3 regions of the Candidatus Nitrobacter laanbroekii genome follow, and region 3 is predicted to be linked to each of the others. Evidence: predicted binding sites of a transcription regulator. Region 3 holds the regulator's gene; each other region holds the start of a gene.

Region 1 (3,277 bases), 360 kb from region 3:
CGGCAGTTCGGCTGTGACGAGGTCGCGATCGGGCTCGGCAGGACCGGCGTCGTCGGCGTCATCAAGGGCAGGAAGCCGGCCGGCGACGGCGAGGTCAAGGTGATCGGCCTGCGCGCCGATATGGATGCGCTGCCGATTCAAGAGGCAACCAACCTGTCTTATGCCTCAAAGACGCCCGGCAAGATGCACGCCTGCGGCCATGACGGCCACACCGCGATGCTGCTCGGCGCCGCGCGCTATCTCGCGGAGACGCGGAATTTCACTGGGGAGGCGGTCGTGATCTTCCAGCCGGCGGAGGAGGGCGGCGCCGGTGCTGCGGCGATGATCAAGGACGGTTTGATGGACCGTTTCGGGATCGAGCAGGTCTACGGTATGCATAACGTCCCCGGCATCCCGCTCGGCTCCTTCGCCATCCGGCCGGGTCCGATCATGGCGGCGACCGACGCCGTCGATTTCAGGATCGAGGGCCACGGCGGCCACGCCGCGCGGCCGCATCTGTGCATCGATCCGGTGCTGGCCGGCGCGCAGCTTGTCGTTGCCCTGCAATCGATCGTGTCGCGCAATGTCGATCCGCTGGAATCCGCCGTGATCTCGGTGTGCGTGTTCCACGCCGGCAACACCCGCAACGTCATTCCGCAGACCGTCGAACTGCGCGGCACCGTCCGCACCCTGAAGGTCGACGTGCGCGACCTGGTGGAGAAGCGGATTCGCGAGGTCGCCGCCGGCGTGGCGCAGACCACCGGAACCAGGATCGATGTCAAGTTCAGGCGCGGCTATCCGGTCACGCTCAATCACGCCGCGCAGACCGAAACCGCGATCAGGATCGCGAAGGAGATCGCCGGCGACGACAATGTGCAGGACACGCCGCCGATGATGGGCGCGGAGGATTTTGCCTACATGCTGGAAGCCCGGCCGGGCGCCTTCATCTTCGTCGGCAACGGCGACAGCGCCGGCCTGCATCATCCCGCCTACAACTTCAACGACGACGCCATCGTCTACGGCACCTCGTACTGGATCAGGCTGGTCGAGACCACGCTGGCTGCCTGAGCGGTCACGCTGTTGCAGCGCCAGGAACATAGCTCCTCACGTCGCGTTAGGAAGCGGTTTCCTCCAACCACGTGAGGCTACAATGAGCGCTGCGAAAGAGAAGGATCTCCACGACCTGTTCCTTGATCAGCTCAAGGACATGTACTTCGCCGAAAAGCAGATCCTCAAGGCTCTGCCCAGGATGGCGAAGGCGGCAACGTCCGCTAAATTGCGGGCGGCCTTCGAAAAACACCATGACGAGACCGAAGGTCAGATCGAGCGCCTGGAACAGGTTTTCGACCTGATCGACAAACCGGCCAAGGGCAAGACCTGCGATGCCATCCTCGGCATCCTGGACGAAGGCAAGGAGGTCATGGACGAATACAAGGGCACTGAGGCGCTGGACGCGGGCCTTCTCGCGGCGGCGCAAGCGGTGGAACACTACGAAATAGCGCGCTACGGAACCATGAAGGCGTGGGCGGCCAGGCTCGGCATGAAGGATGCCGTCAGGCTTATCGATGAAACGCTTCAGCAGGAGCGCAAGACCGACAAGGATTTGACGGCGCTCGCGGAGGCCGGTGTCAACTCCGAGGCATTGGCGGCTTGAATCTTTTGGGAAGGCCATCATCGGTGGCCGTTGCCGCCGGTGGTGGTCGATCTGCTTATGTGGTCATCCACGCCGCCTTGTGTGGTTTTGCGGGTGAAATCTCCGACGAGCGTTCCGTCGATATCATTGGATTCGTGAGCAGATTCGTGAACGAAAATCACGCGCGAAAAGCCGGTTGACTCGTTGCGGCCTTTTGGTTCTATATAGAACATAACATGAACAAATAAGTCGACTACGGGTTCTCTTCGCGACGGCAAATCTAACGAAGGAGCGGCGCCTGGCTAGAGCGCGATCGGCAAAAGCGGATTCCGGCTTTGCGTGGCTCTAAAATATTGAGAATGCTCATGATCTTTTCGCCAAACCGCTCACACTTTGGCGGATCATGCGCAGCAAGCACGCTTGCGCGCCTTCGCGACTGCATCGCGCGGATCGAAGCCGGTCGCAACAGTGGCTCGCCGGGCCGGGCGGCGCTCGGTCATGATGAGGCGGATACCGTGCTGCAGGGCGGGCTTGCGCGCGGCGCCGTGCATGAGGTGTTCGCGGAAGGACGGCACAGCGCGGCGGCAACCGGATTCATCGCAGGTCTCGCGCAGCGTGTCGGCAAGGATCGGCCGATGCTCTGGGTACGGCAGGATTTTGCCGCGCGCGAATCCGGTGCGCTGTCGATGCACGGATGGCACGAACTCGGTCTCGACCCGCGCCGGCTGGTGATGGTGCATACGCCCGACGTGGAAAGCGCGTTGCGGACAGCGGCCGATGCGCTGGCCTGCGATGCGCTCGGCGCCGTGGTCATGGAGATCTGGGGCGAGACGCGTCTGTTCGATCTCGTCGCCAGCCGCAGGCTGACGCTGGCGGCGCGTGGCTCCGGCGTCACCGGGTTGCTGCTGCGGGTGGCGGCGCCGCCGCTGCCTTCTACGGCGGAGACACGGTGGATCGTGCGCCCGGCGCGCTCGCCGCCGGGTGCGGCGTGGCAGGCATGGGGCGCACCCGTGCTCGAAACACGGCTTGTCCGTAATCGTCATGGCCAGACCGGCCAGTGGATCATGGAATGGATGTGTGATGAGTGCCGCTTCCGTGACGTCTCGTGCCATAGCCCGAAGACGCATCCTCAGCCTGTGGCTGCCGCGCCTGCCGACCGACCGCATCCGGCGCAAGTCGTTCCGCTGCGGCGGACCGGATAGCGACCGACCCTGCATCGTCGTCGCCAAGCAAAACAACGCGCTGGTCATCGCCGCGCTGGATGACGCGGCCGCGCGCCTCAATCTCGCGGTCGGCTTGCCGCTGGCCAATGCCCGCGCGATCTGTCCCGGCATCGCCGTGTTCGATGCCAATGATGCCGCCGACGCCAAAATCCTAAACGGCATCGCCGACTGGTGCGACCGCTTCACGCCGCTGGTGGCGCTCGATCCGCCATACGGTCTGCTCTTGGATATCACCGGCTGCGCACATCTGTTCGGCGGCGAGGCCGCGCTGATGAACGCGCTGTGCGGCGCGCTGACGCGGCAGGGCTTTGTTGTCAGCGCGGCCATTGCCGGCACGCCGGCCTGCGCGCGGGCGCTGACGCGCCATGCCCATGGCCGGATTGTCCCTCCCGGCGAGGAGCTGGAGGCCGTCGCGCCGCTGCCGGTGTTCACGCTCGGCACG
Region 2 (3,277 bases), 2.1 Mb from region 3:
CGGCGTTCTTCCTCGATCTCGGCGGACGTGCCGGTTCCGAGATCTGACGGCATGCAGCCGTCGACCACGTTGAGCACGAACACCGATTTCCATTCCTGCCCTTTGGCGGAGTGGATCGTCGACAGGATCAGGTAGTCCTCATCAAGGAGCGGCACGCCGGCCTGGTCGCTGGTGGCATCCGGAGGATCAAGCGTTAGTTCGGTGAGAAATTTTTCACGGGACGAGTAGCCGCTGGCAATTTGCTCGAGCTGGATCAAATCGGCACGCCGGGTATCCGCATCTTCGTGGATGCGGTCAAGATGCGGTTCGTACCAGAGCCGCGCACGCTCAAGGTCGGAGGGCCATTCCGAATAGCGCAGTTCGCCAACGGCCTGTATAAAAGCCTTCCAGTCGTCGCCGGCGCGGGGCGGAGCGAGGATACTAGAGAGCGCGGCGATTGGATCTGCGGCTTCCGCCATGTGCTCGAGGACGCGTTGCGCCGATGCCGGTCCGACACCGGGTAGCAGATGCAGCAGGCGGAATCCGGCGACGCGATCCCGCGGATTCTCGATGAACCGCAGCAACGCCAGCATATCCTTGATGTGCGCGGCATCGAGAAACTTCAGCCCCCGAACTTGACGAACGGAATGTTTCGCCGGGTCAGTTCGACTTCGAGCGGACCGCTGTGGCTCGAGGTCCGAAACAGCACCGCTTGCTCCTTAAGCAGAGTGCCGGATTCGCGGTTTTCGAGAATGCGCTCGACGATAAAGCGCGCCTGGTCGGCTTCGTCGTGTACCGTGACAAGTTGAGGTTTCGAGCCCGATGCCCGTTCGGTCCAGAGGTTCTTGGTAAAGCGCTCCTTCGCCAGATCGATCACGCCGTTTGCAGCGGCGAGGATGGTCTGCGTCGAACGGTAATTGCGATCGAGTGTGATGACGCTGGCGGGAGGCGAGAATTGCGTGGGAAAATCAAGGATGTTGCGCACCGTTGCCGCGCGGAACGAGTAAATCGATTGCGCGTCGTCACCGACCACCGTGAGGCCATGGCCACCAAGCTTCAGCGCCAGCAGGATCGACGACTGCAGTCGATTGGTGTCCTGGTACTCATCAACGAGAACGTGGTCGAAGCGGCCGCCGATATCGTCGGCCAGCGCCGGATCGCTCATGGTCTGCGCCCAGTAGAGCAGGAGGTCGTCGTAGTCGAGCACGTTCTGCTTTTGCTTGGCCTCGACGTAGGCCGCGAACAATTCCTTCAGCTCAGTCGCCCATCCGGAGCACCACGGATAGGATGCACCAAGCACCTGCTCGATCGCAGTCTCGGCATTGACGCAACGCGAATAGATCGAGAGACACGTGCCCTTGGTCGGAAACCGGCTCTGCGTTTTCGAGAATCCTTTCTCATGCCTGATGAGATTCATCAGGTCGGCGGAATCCTCGCGGTCGTGAATCGTGAACTGGGGATCGAGTCCGATCTGGTCTGAATAATCGCGCAACAGCCGCGCCCCGATACCATGGAAGGTGCCAGACCAGGCCAAGGCGTCGGTCAAAACACCGGCATTGTCGCCCATCACTTTGCGGGCGATCCGTTCGACTCGCCTGGTCATCTCGGAGGCGGCGCGGCGCGAGAAGGTCATCAGCAAGATGCGCCGCGGGTCGGCGTCGTTGACAATCAGGTGCGCGACCCGATGCGCCAGCGTGTTGGTCTTGCCGGATCCAGCACCGGCTATCACCAGCAAGGGCGCGAAGGGGCCCGGTCCCGCGGCGCCGTGCTCGACGGCGCACCGCTGTTCCGGATTGAGACTGTCGAGGTAGGTGGCCGCTGGCTGCACGATGGTGATCGTCCTTGAATAGAAAAAAACAGACTCCGCGATTCCCTTCGTCGTCACAACGACTTCCGCTTTTTTTGCGCGAACCCATCGCATTGGAACCCAAACGAACCGTTTGACTCTTATCGAGCAATACGAACAAATCAAGAACAATCCCGTCCCGAGAATGTAGAAGAGGGCATGAGTGCTTCGGTCCAACCACCCGCCGTTCTGCGGCTTCGCGAGCAAATTCAACGCTTTGAGAGCGTGCCGTTGCGCGCCAGGACAGTGCTTCCGTTCGGCGTGGAGGCCATCGACAGCCGGCTACCGGGCGGCGGCCTTGCGCTCGGGGCACTGCACGAAGTGGCGGGAGGTGGCAATGCCGCTATCGACGGCGCAGCGGCCGCCTTGTTCGCCGCCGGGATCGCCGCGCGCACCAAGGGCAAGGTTCTGTGGTGCATCACCCGGCAGGATCTGTTCGCGCCGGCCCTGGCGCAGGTGGGCCTCGCTGCGGACCGTGTCATCTACGTCGACGCCTGTGACGAGAAATCCGTGTTCGCGTGTTTTGAGGAAGGCGTCCGTCACGGCGGGCTGGGTGCGGTGGTCGCGGAGGTCGCGCGGCTTTCGATGACGTCGTCGCGGCGATTGTCGCTCGCAGCCGAAACATCGGGTTCGATCGCGATCGCGGTGCGACGGTGGCGACGGCAGACCGAAGCGGCGGATTTCGGACAGCCGACGGCGTCGGCGACGAGATGGCGGGTATCGACGCTGCCATCGAGTCCATTGCCTGTGCCGGGCGTTGGCCGCCCCCGATGGCTGCTTGAGTTGATCCGATGCCGCGCCGGCGAAAGCGCGGACTTTGTAATGGATGCGTGTGATGTCCAGGGTCGTCTCGCTTTACCTGCCGACGTGGCCGACCGATCGGCTACGACGCAAGATGGGCGCCGCAGCGCCTGATCCAACGATGCCGCTTGTGCTGGTAGGCCAGGCCGGACGACGGCGCGAGGTTGTTGCGGCGAATGCGGTCGCGATACGGATCGGCCTGCGCGTCGGAATGCCCGCGACAAAGGCGCAGGCCCTGGTGAAGGAGCTTATGATCCATCACGCGGATCCCGCTGCAGACGGTGAGGCGCTCGAGCGTCTCGCTGTCTGGGCGCTGCGCTACTCACCGGTCGTCGCCATCGACGGTCCGGACGGCCTCGTCATCGATGCGACAGGTGCCAGCCACCTCCACGGTGGCGAGGACGCTATACTGGCCGACATGATTTCGCGCCTGGAAAGTGTCGGCATAACGGCGCGCGCGGCGATGGCGGACACACGAGGTGCTGCATACGCACTGGCTCGGTTTGCGGCCCAGTCGAGTTTGGTTATTCCCGAACGTGAAAGCGCCGAGAGGATCAAGCCGCTGCCGATCGCGGCGCTACGGCTGACTGCCGACATGGTCGACGATCTTCGCCGGCTTGGTTTCGAACGGGTATCCGATCTGCTGGCCAC
Region 3 (3,277 bases):
CGGGACGGCCGCTCGAGCGGGCGCTGGGGGCCGGCGAAGCTCTGCGGATTTTTACCGGAGGCGTGGTGCCGGACAGCGCCGACACCGTCGTGATCCAGGAGGACACGGAACGCGACGGCGACGACGTCATGGTCAAGGAAGCCACCGCGGCCGGAAAGAATATCCGCCCTGCCGGCGTCGATTTTCACGAAGGCGACGTGTTGCTGCGCGCCCGCAGCCATCTCACCGACCGCCATCTCTCCCTTGCCGCCGGCATGAACTATCCGGACCTGCCGGTGCACCGCCATCCGAAAATAGCCGTGCTCGCCACCGGCGATGAACTGGTTTTGCCGGGCACGACGCCCGGTCCGGGTCAAATCGTCCTGTCCAACGGCTACGCGCTTCGCGCGCTCGCCCGGAACGAAGGCGCCGAGGCGATCGACCTCGGCATCGCCGCCGACACCATGGAGGCGACCAGAAGCGCAATCCGTCGTGCCCGCGACAGCGGCGCCGACATTCTCGTCACCACAGGCGGGGCGTCAGTCGGAGACCATGACCTCGTCAAGCGCGCGCTGGAGGCCGAAGGCGTGGAGATTGCGTTCTGGCGGATCGCGCTGCGGCCCGGCAAGCCGATGATGCACGGACGCCTCGGCGCAATGCGCGTGATCGGCCTGCCCGGCAATCCCGTCTCGTCTTACATCTGCGCGTTCCTGTTCATGGTGCCGCTGATTCGTGCGTTGTCGGGCCGTCAGGATATCCACCATCGCATTGAACCGGCGGTGCTCGGCAGCAATGTCGCCGCCAATCAAGCCCGGCAGGATTATCTGCGCGCCCGCCTCGCGCACTCGCCAGACGGGTTGCCGGTCGCGACGCCGGTCGGACATCAGGACAGTTCGTTGATGGGAAATCTCGCGGCAGCGGAAGCACTCGTGGTCCGCGCGCCGCTTGCGCCTGCCGCGAGCAAAGGCGAGCCCTGCGCCGTCATTAAGCTCTCGCTGTCGTAAAGCCTCGCCTTGTTGACGTTAAATTAAAGGGTTGCGGAACACATATCGAACATATAGTGTATGTTCATGATTTGTTTCGAGTAGTCGTGCCGCCCGGTATAAGGCTGTAAGCCTGAGGTTCTGGAATCGGACGGCAGGCACCATCAACCGGGGACTGGTCGGAATGCTCACGCGCAAACAGTACGAACTCCTGCGTTTTATCAGCGAACGGCTGAAGGAATCCGGCGTGCCGCCCTCGTTCGATGAAATGAAGGATGCGCTCGATTTGCGCTCGAAGTCCGGTATCCATCGCCTGATCACCGCGCTGGAGGAACGCGGCTTCATCCGCCGCCTGCCCAATCGCGCCCGCGCCATCGAGGTCATCAAGCTGCCGGAGGTCGCCGGCAGCGGCGGCGGCCGTCGCGGTTTCACGCCGAGCGTCATTGAAGGCAATCTCGGCAAAGTCCGCCCGAGCAGCGGCGGCGGTGTCGTCGACGATGCAGACCGTCCGGTCGCCGTTCCGGTGATGGGACGTATCGCGGCTGGCACACCGATCGAGGCGCTACAGACCCGGAGCCACACAATCAGCGTGCCGCCCGACATGCTCGGCTCCGGCGAGCATTATGCGCTCGAGGTGCGCGGCGATTCGATGGTCGAGGCCGGAATCCTCGACGGCGACATGGCGCTGATCCAGCGCAACGAAACGGCGGAAACCGGCGACATCGTCGTTGCCCTGATCGACGACGAGGAAGCGACGCTGAAGCGCTTCCGCCGCCGCGGGGCTTCGATCGCGCTCGAGCCCGCGAACACAGCTTACGAGGTTCGCATTCTTCCGCCCAACCGCGTCCAGATCCAGGGCAAGCTGATCGGCATCTATCGCAAGTACTGACTCTCGCAAGTGCTGGCTCTCGCAAGTCCTTGGGCGGCGGCGGACCGTTCAATCGTCCGGCTGGAGATCGTCAGCCGCGGGCGTGGCATCGATCGGGTGTGCCGGCCTGGGCCGGGTGCTGACATGCGCCGGTTTTTCACCGCCGACGGCGGGCGACCAGGGCCGGTCGACCTGATCGGGCCGGACGGCATTGACCGCAAAGTTGTGTTTTGCGCCGCCGAGGGCGGGATGAAAAGTGTGCAGCGGTTTTCCGCCCGCATCCCGCTCTAAAATATTGGAATCGATCACGTTCGTGATGTTGGATCGATTCGACCCAAAATTATCATGATCCGGCGTTCGCCGCAGCGCCAGGGCGCCTTCCCGCCGCAGCCTGTCCTGATCGATGACCTGCGCAAGGCAGCCCTCCGGAGCCTGCCACGGCGTCACCATCACCTCCGCCCGCACGCAGTCGTCCTCCATCGCGTCCGCGCGCCGCGCCAGCGCGACAATTCCACCTCCGCTCACCTTAACCACGCAGCCCGCGTCGTCGCATGAGACGCCCTCTGCAAGCGTGGGGTCGGCAGGCCCACGTCCGTCCGCATCAGCGGCCAGCCATTCCCTGACCGTAAAGTTGTCTTTGGCCGTGCGGATGAGACGCAGCCGGCCGTCTCCGCCCCGCACGCCGACATTGTGGCCGTCGGCGGAGACCAGAATGTCCGGCTGCGTCACGGCAAGCGACCATGCGATCGCCAGCCCGATGATGGCCGCACCGCTCCAGCGCAGCGGCGTTCTGAGCAGTCCGAGCAGAACGATGCCCGCGGTCGCAGCGATCAGCGGCCCGGTTCCGAACGCCGCCATGCGGCCGATGGCGCCGGGCAACGCCGCCACCCATTGCGTGACCACGATCATCCATTCGATGCCGATATCCATCAGCCGCCAGAACACACCGTCGAAACCGAACGGTATCGCAGCCAGTCCCAACAGCCCGGCCGGCATCACCAGTGCGGAGACCACCGGCATTGCCAGCAGGTTTGCGACCACGCCGTACGGCGTCACGCGATGAAAATGGAACGCGGCATAGGGCGTCGTCGCAAGTCCGGCGACGAGCGACGCCAGTGTTAGCGTAACGATTTCGCGGCCGCCCCACAGTGCCGCCCGCGCCGTCGGCGAATGATCGGGCGTTGCGAACAATTTCGGCATCCCGACCTGGACCAGCGCCACGAGCCCGAGCGTCGCCGCGAACGACATTTGAAAGCTCGGATGCACCAGTGCCTCCGGCGCAATCGCGAGCACAATCATCGCCGCGACCGCCAGCGTGCGGAATGTGATGGCGCGCCGATCGACCATGATCGCGATCAGCACCACCGCCGTCATGAAGAACGAGCGCTGGGTCGCGACCTCGGCGCCCGACAGCAGGAGATAAAACGCGGCCGCGGCGAGCGCTGCC

The links. Region 3 encodes LexA, which represses DNA repair genes until DNA is damaged. Its sites were predicted from a motif close to TGTTCNNNNTGTGTTCNG; they were not measured.
Region 1: V4R08_RS07130 (ImuA family protein) is a predicted target of LexA. The motif match lies at 1,838-1,855, and genes of this name have one in related genera.
Region 2: V4R08_RS15285 (ImuA family protein) is a predicted target of LexA. The motif match lies at 1,939-1,956, and genes of this name have one in related genera.

What each region holds. Positions count from the first base shown of each region.
Region 1 covers NZ_JBAMDA010000001.1:1,516,211-1,519,487, reverse strand. The annotation lists gene V4R08_RS07145 (M20 aminoacylase family protein) at 1-1,047, shown strand, start outside; gene V4R08_RS07140 (YciE/YciF ferroxidase family protein) at 1,130-1,633, shown strand; gene V4R08_RS07135 (hypothetical protein) at 1,657-1,812, shown strand; gene V4R08_RS07130 (ImuA family protein) at 1,978-2,814, shown strand; gene V4R08_RS07125 (DUF6504 family protein) at 2,723-3,277, shown strand, end outside.
Region 2 covers NZ_JBAMDA010000001.1:3,263,585-3,266,861, forward strand. The annotation lists partial or broken gene V4R08_RS15280 (ATP-dependent helicase) at 1-1,807, opposite strand, end outside; gene V4R08_RS15285 (ImuA family protein) at 1,985-2,740, shown strand; gene V4R08_RS15290 (Y-family DNA polymerase) at 2,661-3,277, shown strand, end outside.
Region 3 covers NZ_JBAMDA010000001.1:1,153,353-1,156,629, forward strand. The annotation lists gene V4R08_RS05415 (molybdopterin molybdotransferase MoeA) at 1-983, shown strand, start outside; gene lexA (transcriptional repressor LexA) at 1,147-1,851, shown strand; gene V4R08_RS05425 (ComEC/Rec2 family competence protein) at 1,900-3,277, opposite strand, start outside.